DNA from 2 places in the Micromonospora sp. CPCC 206061 genome. Region 1 is predicted to be linked to the other one. Evidence: riboswitches for the same ligand, from Rfam matches in the RefSeq annotation. Region 1 holds a riboswitch; the other holds the start of a gene.
What was found. A riboswitch is a leader RNA that binds a small molecule or an ion and turns the genes downstream of it on or off. The one in region 1 is predicted to bind cobalamin.

Region 1 (6,103 bases):
GGCGCTCGCGGCGCTCCGCGACGCCACCGCGATTCTGGTCAGCGACTATGGCCGCGGGCTCGTCCGGCAACCGGACCTGCGGGCGGCGCTCGGGAGGGCGTCCGCGCCGGTCGTCTGGGATCCACACCCGCGCGGCCCGGCACCGGTGCCGGGCGTACGGCTCGCCACACCCAACGAGGCGGAGGTGCGCCGGCTCGCTTCCGCCGGCTCGTCCGGCTCTGAGGTCGACGGCGGCAGCCGTATCGCCGTGGCGACGGCGGGTGCGCAGGAGCTTCGGCGGCGCTGGCGTGCCGGCGCGGTCGCGGTCACGATGGGCGCCGACGGCGCGTTGCTGTGCCACGCCGGCCCCACGCCACTGGTCGTACCAGCGTCCGTCGTGGACGGTGGCGACGCGTGCGGTGCGGGCGATAGCTTCGCGGCGGCGGTGACGGTGGCGCTCGCGGGCGGCGAGCTGATGTCGCGCGCGGTCGAGCAAGCCGTACGGGACGCCACGGCGTACGTGTCGTCCTCGTTGTTGTCTTCTTCTTCGCCGCGGCCTTCCCCCGGCGGGGTTGGTCGGGACGCAGCCGGTGAGGTGCTGTCGCGGGTGCGGGCCGCTGGCGGGCAGGTGGTCGCCACCGGCGGCTGCTTCGACCTGCTGCACGCCGGTCACGTCGCGACCCTGGAAGCGGCCCGCCGGCTCGGTGACTGCCTGGTGGTCTGCCTCAACTCCGACGCCAGCGTCCGAGGGCTCAAAGGCCCCGAACGGCCGGTCGTGGGCGAGGCCGACCGGGCACGGCTGCTCGCCGCACTCGGCTGCGTCGATGCCGTCGTCGTCTTCGACGAGTCCACACCGGAGGCCGTGCTGACCTGGCTGCGCCCCGACGTGTGGGTCAAGGGCGGCGACTACGGCTCCGACGCGGCCGAACTGCCCGAGGCCGACCTGATGCGGCGCTGGGGCGGCCAGGCCGTTCTCGTGCCGTACCTGGACGGTCGTTCCACCAGCACCATGATCGCCGCTGCGCGGGAGGGAGCACGATGAGGAGCGTTCTGGTCACCGGAGGTTCGAGCGGCCTCGGCGCCGCCGTCGTCACCGCCGCCGCGAAGGAAGGCTGGCGGCCGTACGTGCTGGACCGTCGGCCGCCGGCCGAAGGCGTGCCCTGGGCCGACTGCGACCTCGCCGACACCCGCGCCGCGGAGGAGGCGACCCGCGCCGCGGCCGCGTCACTGGGCGGTTTGGACGCGGTGGTCGCCGCCGCCGGTATGGACGTGCCCGGGCGACTCGCCGACGTGCCGGCGGAGACCTGGGAGCGCGTCATCGCCGTCGACCTGCTCGCCACGGCGGCGGTGGTCAGGGCGGCACTGCCATCGCTCGAACAGGCACACGGGACGATCGTCACGGTCGCGTCCACATTGGGCGTCAAGGCGGTCAGCGACGCCACCGCGTACTGTGCGGCGAAGTTCGGCGTGGTGGGCTTCACGCGGGCGCTCGCCGCCGAACTGGCCGGCAGCGTCGACGTCACGCTGCTGGTGCCGGGCGGCATGCGCACGGCGTTCTTCGACGAGCGCGACGAGCGATACAGGCCCGGCGCCGACGCCGTGCTCAACGACCCGGCCAGCGTCGCCGCGGCTGTGATGTTCGCACTCGACCAGCCCCCCGGCTGCGTCGTGCGGGAGCTCGTGGTCTGCGCCGACCAGGAGACCTCCTACCCATGATCCTGATACTTCGCGCTCTGGGCGTCGGTGACCTGCTCACCGTGGTGCCGGCGCTGCGGGGCCTGCGCGCGGCCTTCCCGGACCGCCCCCTTGTGCTCGCCGCGCCCGCGTGGCTGGGCCCGCTGGTCGACCTGATCGGTGGCATCGACGCGCTCGTACCGTGCGATGGGCTGGCGCCGCGCCAGCTGCCCGCTCCCAGTGTGGCCGTCAACCTGCACGGTCGCGGACCGCAGTCGCACCGGCTGCTCCGATCGGCCGGGGTGGCGCCGATGATGGCGTTCGCGTGCCGCGAGGCCGAGCACCACGAGGGTCCGGTGTGGACAGCGGAAGAGCACGAGGTGCGGCGCTGGTGCCGCATGCTGTCCTGGTACGGCGTCGCCACCGACCCGTCGGACCTGGCGGTGCGCCGCCCGCCACCACGGTCGGTGGGGTTGACCATCGTGCACCCGGGTGCCAAGGCGCCGGAACGGCGCTGGCCGGTGGCGCGGTTCGCCGCCGTGGCCGCCGCGTTGCGCGGGCGCGGCCACCGGGTGGTGGTCACCGGGTCGCCCGCCGAGGCGCCGCGCGCCGCTGACGTGGCCGCTCTCGCTGGCCTGCCACCCGGGGCGGTGCTGGCCGGCGACACCGACATCGGCGACCTGGCCGCGCTCGTCGCGCACGCCCGCCTGGTGGTCAGCGGCGACACCGGCATCGCCCACTTGGCCACCGCGTACCGGACCCCGTCGGTGACCGTGTTCGGCACGGTGTCACCCGCGCTCTGGGGGCCACCACCCGACCGGTCCGAACACCGGCCATTGTGGCGCGGAAAGCTCCTGGACGTAACCGTCGAAGATATACTGTCGGCTGTGGACGGAGTGCTCTGTGCGCCTACGCCGTAGCGACCCGAGCAGGCCCGGGTATGGCAGGCGCCGGCACGGGCGAGGGTTCGTGTACATCGACGAGGCGGGACGGCGGATCACCGACCCGGACGTGCTCGACAGGCTCCGGTCGCTGGTCATCCCGCCCGCTTGGCGCGAGGTTTGGATCAGCCCCGACGAGCGCGGCCACATCCAGGCCACCGGTGTCGACGCGGCCGGCCGCAAGCAGTACCTGTACCACCCCGTGTGGCGGACCAAGCGCGACGAGGCCAAGCACGACCACGTGCTGCGGGTGGCGCGCCGCCTGCCGCGGATGCGCAAGCGGATCGAGGCCGACCTGGCTGGCCGCGGGCTCGGCCGAGACCGCGTGCTGGCCGCGATCGCCAAACTCCTCGACATGGGCGCGTTCCGGGTGGGCGGCGAGCAGTACGCGTCAGGCGCCGACCCCACGTACGGTGTCGCGACCCTACGACCAGAGCACGCCAGCGCACAGCGCGGCTACGTGGTCCTCGAGTACCCGGCGAAGGGCGGCATCGAACAGATCAGTACGGTGAACGACCCGGCGGTGTGCGAGGTGCTGCGCTCATTGCGCCGGGCTCGGCGGGGACACGTGCGGCTGTTCGCCTACCGCAACGGGCGGCAGTGGCACGAGGTGCGCAGCGACGAGATCAACGAGTACCTGCGCGAGATCAGCCGCAGCGAGATGACCGCGAAAGACTTCCGCACCTGGCACGCGACGGTACTGGCGGCGGCGCGGCTGGCTGCGGCCGGGCCGCAGCCCTCGGCGACGAAGCGCCGCCGTACGGTAAGCGCCGTCATGCGGGAGGTGGCCGACCTGCTCGGCAACACGCCGGCGGTGGCGAGGGCCTCCTACGTGGACCCCCGCGTCCTCGACCTCTTCGCCGACGGCGTGGTGGCAGACCTCGACTCGACCAGCGACCGCGAGCGCGCCGTCCTCCAACTCCTGTCCGACTAGGCCACCCCACGCCGCCCAGGGGCGCCACACAACGGCGTCCTCGGGTTGAGGGCTTGAGCAGCGCGGCCTGGGTCAGCGGTCGGTTAGGCGAGCTCGGGCCTCGGGCCAGCGTGGAGCGGGAAAGGCGTGGGTGGCGAGGGGTTCGGGCACCGCCGCGACGCCCGGGCCGCCGTCTGCGAGCCAGTCGGTGATGGCCGCCACCGCCCTGTCGTCGAGAACGCCGCCGAGCCACACCGGGCGGGCGCCGGCGCTCCGGGCCGCCGGTGCTGGCTGTACGACGACCACATTGGACTGATCGCAGACGTTGAGGCATTCGCTGGCGCGTACCCGGTGCTGGTGACCCGCCGCTGCGCGCAACGTTCGCAGCTGGCCGTCGTGGTCGACGTCCGGGTGTTTCGACACGGTGCCGCAGCAGCAGCCGCGGCAGACCGTGACGGTGACGCGGTTCACGCGGAGCGGGCGGACGCCGGGGCGCGGCGGGGCACCAGCGACAGCGCGAACGTCAAGCCGAAAACCGTCCACAGTGCGGTCAGCTCGCCAAGCGATGCCACCCGGAAGTCCCACAGCAGGTCGGCCGGCATGGTGTCGGGCACCGGATCTGGGTTCGGCGGCCACGTCATGAGCAGCGCGACGTATCCGATCGCGGCGACCGCGACGGCGGTGGCCGTGCGGTGCTGCGCCGGCCACGAGCGGCCGGCGAGCCGGTGGTGCACCAGCAACGCGAGCCACGATATGGCGATCGCCGCGGCGATGAGGGTGAGGTACTGCACCGTGCGCTCGGTCACCGTGTCGGGATCACCGACGCCGGGTGGGTTCGCCGGGTACTTGACCGCCGGCAGGAGCGCCACCGTCACGAATCCGAGGAACGCGAGCAGTGCCGCGCGGCCGAAGTCGGTGCTGGCCGGCAGCCGGTGGCGTACGCCGGCGAAGACCACGGCCACGACGAGCGCGAGGCACACCGCGACCGCGACCGCGGCGACCGCACCACCGAAGACCTGCGTGCCGCGGCTGAACATGGGCTCCTCGTGCGAGGCTTCTTCGAGGGCGATCGCCTCGTCGAGGCGCGGCTCGACGAGGAGCAGCCCGACCAGCGCGGCCGCGAGGCCCGCGATCAGGCCGCAGAGCGCCCCCCGGCGCAGCACGGCGCCGAGTGTCAGGGACGTCACGGGGGTTAGTGGCAGGGCACGCCGAGCGCGTGCCGGCCGTCGTGTGTGAACTCGTGCAGCTGCTCGGCGAACGCGGTGCCGCTGAGCTGAAGCAGCACGTAGATGACGCCCAGCGCGACAGCGACGAGCAGCCACGCGAAGACGGGCACGCGGATGGGAGCAACCGATGTGGAGGGTGCGGGCGACGACATGCCAGGTGTTCCTCTCGTCCATGCCTCGTGGCGATCCGGTCAATGCCACGGCCGGTCTCCTGGCTCCCGGATCAGCACACTCCGCTCGGCCTTCCCGGACCAGTGTCGGCCCAGTGGCGTGGTGAGCGGAGCGCTCCCCGGTCACAGTGGCGAGGACCACGCCGGATTCACACCGGCTTCCCGTACACCGTGGCCTGGGCAGCGTATCGCTTCCTCACCTGCACCGCTAGCATGGCCGAGCGAGCGTGTGACGGAGGAACCCGGTGCGAGTCCGGGACGGTCCCGCCACTGTGACCGGGGTCAACCCGGGAGTCAGACACTTCGGGCGCTCGGCTCATCCGCACCGATACGCGGGCGTGGACACCCGCGGAAGGGACTCGCGCACATGCCCGCGCCATACCCGTTCTCAGCCGTCGTCGGCCTCGACGACCTGCGCACCGCACTCCTGCTGACCGCAACCAATCCCGCGATCGGGGGAGTGCTCGTGCGGGGCGAGAAGGGGACCGCGAAGTCGACCGTGGTCCGCGCGCTCGCCGGGTTGCTGCCGGAGCTGGACGTCGTCACGCCGTGCCGGTTCGCCTGCGACCCGGTGGCGCCCGACCCGGAGTGTCCGGACGGGCCGCACCCCTCCGGCGTCGCGGCCCGCACGCGCCGTGCCGCGCTCGTCGAGCTGCCGGTTGGCGCGACCGAAGACAGGGTCGTGGGCACGCTCGACATCCAGCGCGCGCTCGCCGACGGCGTCAAGGCGTACGAGCCTGGGCTGCTCGCCACCGCCCATCGTGGACTGCTCTATGTGGACGAGGTGAACCTGCTCCCGGACCACCTGGTAGACCTGCTGCTGGACGCCGCCGCGATGGGACGCGCCCACGTCGAGCGCGACGGGGTGTCGGTGAAGCACGCGGCGCGGTTCCTGCTCGTCGGCACGATGAATCCGGAGGAGGGTGAGCCGCGCCCGCAGCTCGTCGACCGCTTCGGCCTCGTGGTGTCCGTCGGGGCGCCCACCGAGCCGGCACCGCGCGTCGAGGTGGTGCGCCGGCGGCTCGCCTACGACGCGGACCCGGACGGGTTCGCGGCCCGGTGGGCGGCTGCCGACGCGACGCTCGGGGAGCGGATCAGGGCCGCGCGGTCGCGGCTGCCCGGCGTGGTGCTGCCCGACGCCGAGCTCGACCGGATCGCGCGCCTCTGCCTGGCGTACGGGGTGGACGGGCTGCGGGCCGA
Region 2 (6,103 bases), on a different contig from region 1:
CACGTCGATGTGGAGGCCGAGTTCGCCGAGGCATACCGCGGTGTCACCGAACCTGCCGGTGGCGCCGGTCTTCGGGGCGTTGTCGAGGCACTGGTTGAAGGCGGCGTCGGAGAGTCGCCGGCCGTCAGCTGTCAGGAGCCCCGTCGATCACCGTACGGCTACTACGCCACCTGACCAGGCCCGGACGAGAACCCGACAGGACGCTACCGTCGCTGTCGGACCGCGAAATGGAGGTCGTCCGGGAGATCGCACGCGGCCGCACCAACCTGGAGATCGGCGCCGAACTGTTCATCTCCCTGAGTACGGTCAAAAGCCACGTGTCGACCATCCAGACGAAGCTCGGTCTGCGCAACCGCGTCGAGATCGCCGCCTGGGCCTGGGAGAACCGGGTCGTCGAAACCGCCTGACGGCGCGCTCCCGAGCCGAGCGACACACCCGACACACCATCTGGTGTTGTGATTTTGAGCTGACACCCATATATGGTGTTGCCTGCAGCTGGTTCGACCGTCCCGCCAGGACGGTCGAGGCAAGAGGGAACCCCGGTGTGAGTCCGGGACTGCCCCGCAGCGGTGAGTGGGAACGACCGCCGTCAACCAAGCACTGGGCCTTTGCCGGCCTGGGAAGCGACGGCCAGTAGATGACCATCCGTGGTCATGCCCGCGAGTCCGAAGACCTGCCAGCGCACCGCACGCCACCGGGCGTGCGGTGGTCGAAGGCCGCGCGGGACGGCCGACGCCATCAGCCGGTCCGCGCCACGGGCCGGTGGGGCGTCCCCCTGCGCACCGGCGACCTCGGCAGAAGCGGAGGGTAGGGGGACATGACAGTCATGCGGGTCCGCAAGCGCAACGGCGACAGCGAACCGGTAGACGTCAACAAGATCGTTAGAGCGGTCGAGCGGTGGGTGGACGACCTGGCCGAGGTTGACCCGCTGCGGGTCGCGACCAAGACCATCAGCGGGCTGTACGACGGGGCCACCACGGCCGAACTGGACCGGCTGTCGATCCAGACGGCGGCCGAGCTGATCGGTGAGGAGCCGCAGTACTCGAAGCTGGCGGCGCGGCTGCTGGCCGCGTTCGTGGACAAGGAGGTCCGCGGCCAGGGGGTGGCGAGCTTCAGCCAGTCGATCCGCCACGCGCACCAGCAGGGGCTGATCGGCGACGAGACCGCCGAGTTCGTGGCCCGCAACGCGCGCAAGCTCGACGACGCCGTCGATCCCGACGCGGACCTGCGGTTCGAGTACTTCGGGCTGCGCACGGTCGCCGACCGGTACCTGCTGCGCCATCCGCGGTCCCGGCTGGTGGTGGAGACGCCGCAGTACTGGTTGCTGCGCGTGGCCTGCGGCCTGTCCGAGACGCCGGCCGAGGCGATCGGCTTCTACCGGCTGATGTCCAGCCTGGCCTACCTGCCCAGCTCGCCGACGCTGTTCAATTCGGGCACCCGGCACACCCAGATGTCGTCCTGCTTCCTGGTCGACTCGCCGCGCGACGAGCTCGACTCGATCTACGAGCGCTATCACCAGGTCGCGAAGCTGTCGAAGTTCTCCGGCGGCATCGGCATCTCCTGGTCCCGCGTCCGCGGCCGGGGCGCGCTGATCCGCGGCACGAACGGCAAGTCCAACGGCATCGTGCCGTTCCTCAAGACCCTCGACGCCGGCGTGGCCGCGGTCAACCAGGGAGGCCGGCGCAAGGGCGCCGCCTGCGTCTATCTCGAACCCTGGCACCCGGACATCGAGGAGTTCCTCGAACTGCGCGACAACACCGGCGAGGACGCCCGCCGCACGCACAACCTGAACCTGGCCAACTGGATCCCGGACGAGTTCATGCGCCGCGTCGAGGCCGACGCCGACTGGTCCCTGATCGACCCGAGCGACGCGCCGGAGCTGCCCGACCTGTACGGCGAGGAGTTCGAGGAGGCCTACCGCGCGGCCGAGAAGAAGGCGGTCAAGACGGTCAAGGCCCGTGACCTGTACGGGCGGATGATGCGCACCCTGGCGCAGACCGGCAACGGGTGGATGACGTTCAAGGACGCGTCGAACCGGCTGTCCAACCAGACCGGCGCCCCGGGCAACACCATCCACCTGTCGAACCTGTGCACCGAGATCCTCGAGGTCAACGGCGACGACGAGACGGCGGTGTGCAACCTGGGCTCGATCAACCTGGGCGCGCACGTCACCGCCGACGGAGTCGACTGGAAGAAGCTGCGTGCGACGGTGCGCACCGCGGTCCTCTTCCTGGACCGGGTCATCGACATCAACTTCTACCCGTCCGCGCAGGCGGCGGCGTCGAACCCGCGGTGGCGGCCGGTTGGCCTCGGGCTGATGGGCCTGCAGGACGCGTTCTTCACGCTCCGGTTACCGTTCGACGCGGACGCCGCCCGGGAGCTGTCCACCCGGGTACAGGAGGAGATCTTCCTGTCCGCGCTGGAGACGTCCGCCGAGTTGGCCGAGCGGTTCGGCACGCATCCGGCGTACCCGGAAACCCGCGCCGCCCAGGGTGAGCTGCACCCGGACCTGTGGGGCGTCGAACCGTCGCAGACCGATCGGTGGGCGGCGCTGCGATCGAAGATCGCGGCGACCGGCCTGCGCAACTCGCTGGTGGTCGCGATCGCGCCGACGGCCACGATCGCCTCCATCGCCGGCTGCTACGAGTGCATCGAGCCGCAGGTGTCCAACCTGTTCAAGCGCGAGACCATGTCGGGCGAGTTCCTTCAGATCAACACCTATCTGGTACGCGAGCTGAAGGCGCGCGGGCTGTGGACGGCGCCGATCCGCGAGCAGATCAAGCGGGCCGAGGGGTCCGTGCAAGGCATCGCGGACCTGCCCGCCGACGTTCGCGAGCTGTTCCGCACCGCCTGGGAACTGCCGCAGCGCTCCCTGATCGACCTGGCCGCCGCCCGCGCGCCGTACATCGACCAGTCGCAGTCGCTGAACCTGTTCCTGAGCGCGCCCACCATCGGCAAGCTCTCATCGATGTACCTGTACGCCTGGAAAGCCGGACTGAAGACGACCTATTACCTGCGGTCGCGACCGGCGACCCGGATCCAGCAGGCCACCGTCGCCATCACCACCCAGGTAGCAGCAGTCACCGACGGCTCCAACGTCTCAGTCGTCTCCGACGACGTGGCCTGCTCCCTGGAGAACCCCGAGACCTGCGAGGCGTGCCAATGATGCTGCTCGACCCGGGCATGGACCTGACCCTGCGGCCCATGCGGTATCCGCACTTCTTCGACCGCTTCAAGGACGCCATCAAGAACACCTGGACGGTCGAGGAGGTGGACCTGCACTCCGACCTCGCCGACCTGTCGAAGCTCTCCCCCGCGGAGAAGCACCTGGTCAGCCGGCTGGTCGCGTTCTTCGCCACCGGCGACACCATCGTCGCCAACAACCTCGTGCTCAACCTCTACCAGCACGTCAACTCGCCCGAGGGACGGCTCTACCTGTCGCGGCAGCTGTTCGAAGAGGCGGTACACGTCCAGTTCTACCTGAACCTGCTCGACACGTACGTACCGGACGAGCAGGAGCGGTTCGAGGCGTTCGCCGCGGTGGAGAACATTCCCTCGATCGCCCGCAAGGCCGAGTTCTGCTTCAAGTGGATCGACTCGATCTTCGAGCTGCGCGAGCTGAAGACCCGGGACGACCGGCGGGCGTTCCTGCTCAACCTGATCTGCTTCGCCGCCTGCATCGAGGGCCTGTTCTTCTACGGCGCCTTCGCGTACGTCTACTACCTGCGCTCCCGTGGCCTGCTGCACGGCCTCGCCAGCGGCACCAACTGGGTGTTCCGCGACGAATCAATGCATATGGCATTCGCGTTCGACGTGGTGGACACCGTGCGCCAGGAGGAGCCGGACCTGTTCGACGCCGAGATGGAGCAGCAGGTCAGGGACATGCTCGCCGAGGCTGTCGAGTGCGAGGTGCAGTTCGCGGCCGATCTGCTCGAACAGGGCGTGTCCGGCATGTCGCTGGGCGACATGCGCGAGTACCTGCAGCACGTCGCCGACCGGCGGCTCGCCGTGCTGGGCATCGAGCCGATGTACGGCAGCAAGAACCCGTTCGCGTTCATGGAACTGCAGGACGTGCAGGAACTGTCGAACTTCTTCGAACGGCGGGTGTCCGCGTACCAGGTCGGGGTGAGCGGCACGGTCAGCTTCGACGACGACTTCTGACCGGACCGATCTGAGACCGTCGTACGACCCTCTCTTTCCTGCCCTCGTGCCCCATGGCACGATCACGCCGTGTCCATTTCGCGTCGTGGCGTCATCAGCGCCGGGCTGGCCGCGGTGGCGGCCGGCCTGGCCGGCTGCGCCAGCCAGTCGTCCCCGGTCTGGACGGACGGCCTGGACGCCTCCACCGGCCCGGAGGCCTCCGGCGCCGGCGCCGCCGGGATCAAGCCCGCGCCCACCGCCACCGCGACACCGTCCGCGGGAGCCGCCAAACCCCGACCCGTCGCCGCCTACGAGGCGAAACTGGCCGCCGAGCTGCGCCGGTTCCTCAAGCCCACTCCAGAGAACCCCAAACACCCCACCTACGCCGGCGCGACGGCACTCGTCATGATCAACGGACGGGTCGACTGTCACATCGCGGTCGGGCACGCGCTGCGCTACGGCGCCGGACCGGTCGAGCTGTCCGAGGCCAAGCGGGTGCCGATGTACCGGGACTCCATCTTCGACCTCGCCTCGCTCACCAAGGTGTACGCGTCCATCCTCGTTCTCCAGCAGGTCGAGAAGGGCAGGCTGGACCTGGCCGCACCGGTCGCCAGCTACCTGCCCGACTTCAGCGGCGCGGGCAAGGACAAGGTCACCGTCCAGATGCTGCTCACACACACCAGCGCCCTCCCCGTCGGCGCCAAGGTCGCCGGCCTGCCCAACCTGGCCGCCAAACGCAAGGCGGTACTGGCCACGCCGCTGATCAGCGGTGCCACGCCTGGTGACGCGTACCGGTACTCCAGCGTCGGTCTCATGGTCGCGGCCATGCTGGTCGAGAAGGTCACCGGCCAATCCCTCGACAAGGCGCTCAAGGACGGCATCACCGGTCCACTCGGCCTGCGCGACACCGGGTTCAAACCGCTCACCTGGCTCAACTCCCACGATCAAGCCCAGCGACTGGTCGCTACCGACGCCCGCTCGTCACGCGGCCTGCTACGCGGCGTCGTCCACGACGACGTCGCCAATCAGATGGGCGGCGTCGCGGGCAGTGCCGGCATCTTCGCCACCGCCAAGGACGTCGCCGCGATCGGGCAGGCCCTCCTGAACGGTGGCAAGGGCCTGCTCACCGCCGCGACCGTGCGGAAGATGCTCGCCAACCACAACCAGGGCCTGCCGGCGATCGACCCCGACCGCCCAGGACGCCCCTCGGACCACGGCCTCGGCCTCACCCTGCGCCAGCCGTGGTTCATGGGCCGGCTCTCCGCCGCGGCCACCTTCGGCCACACCGGCTTCACCGGCACCTCACTGCTGGTCGAACCTCGCCGCAAGCTCGTACTGGTCCTGCTGACCAACCGCGCCCACCCGAACTGGAGCTGGGCCAACCCCGACCCCATGCGCGCCGCTGTCGCCAACATCGTCGCCGCCGCCATCCCGTAGCGGTATCAACGCGGCACCTGGCGCCGGGCCTGTGCCACCTCGTCGAGCGCCTGCCGGGCATGGCGGCCGCCGAGCACGTACCCGGTGCCCTCGTGGACTTCGACGGCCTCCCGCGCGTGCCGCTCAGCGGCGTCCAGGTCGCCGCTGGCCAGCTCGGCGAAGGCCAGCGCGGTAAGGGCGACCCCGTGCTGGAGCCCGAGACCGTACTCCTGGGCGTCGGCCAGAGCCTGCCGAGCGAACACCGTGCCGGCGGCCGGGTCGCCCAGCTGGCGGCTCGTGTGCGCCAGGCCGATGCGGGCCTTGGTGGCGCTGCGACGCTGGCCGCCGTCGCCCACCAGGCGCAACGCCTCGCGGAACGACTCGGCGGCGGCCGAATACTCCTCCCGGACGAGGTGCACGCCGCCCCGCGCGACCAGGGTCTCCGCGGCGACGCGCGGCACGTCGAGGTCGCGCGCCTCGGCCACCGCCGCGTTCGCCGTTGCCAGCGCCTCGTCGAGGCGCCCGGCGTCGCGGTACACCGACGCCA

Region 2: linked by a shared signal. The riboswitch ahead of V6V89_RS10630 (ribonucleoside-diphosphate reductase subunit alpha) and the one ahead of V6V89_RS15495 (CbtB domain-containing protein) in region 1 are both predicted to bind cobalamin.

What each region holds. Positions count from the first base shown of each region.
Region 1 covers NZ_JBAKHX010000018.1:70,727-76,829, reverse strand. The annotation lists gene V6V89_RS15525 (PfkB family carbohydrate kinase) at 1-1,021, shown strand, start outside; gene V6V89_RS15520 (SDR family oxidoreductase) at 1,018-1,695, shown strand; gene V6V89_RS15515 (glycosyltransferase family 9 protein) at 1,692-2,573, shown strand; gene V6V89_RS15510 (DNA topoisomerase IB) at 2,557-3,528, shown strand; gene V6V89_RS15505 (hypothetical protein) at 3,601-3,978, opposite strand; gene V6V89_RS15500 (CbtA family protein) at 3,975-4,694, opposite strand; gene V6V89_RS15495 (CbtB domain-containing protein) at 4,700-4,885, opposite strand; cobalamin riboswitch at 4,918-5,092, opposite strand; cobalamin riboswitch at 5,097-5,225, shown strand; gene V6V89_RS15490 (magnesium chelatase subunit D family protein) at 5,271-6,103, shown strand, end outside.
Region 2 covers NZ_JBAKHX010000010.1:60,644-66,746, forward strand. The annotation lists gene V6V89_RS10620 (hypothetical protein) at 1-3, opposite strand, end outside; gene V6V89_RS10625 (response regulator transcription factor) at 213-407, shown strand; cobalamin riboswitch at 480-695, shown strand; gene V6V89_RS10630 (ribonucleoside-diphosphate reductase subunit alpha) at 818-3,166, shown strand; gene V6V89_RS10635 (ribonucleotide-diphosphate reductase subunit beta) at 3,163-4,161, shown strand; gene V6V89_RS10640 (serine hydrolase domain-containing protein) at 4,231-5,577, shown strand; gene V6V89_RS10645 (AfsR/SARP family transcriptional regulator) at 5,583-6,103, opposite strand, start outside.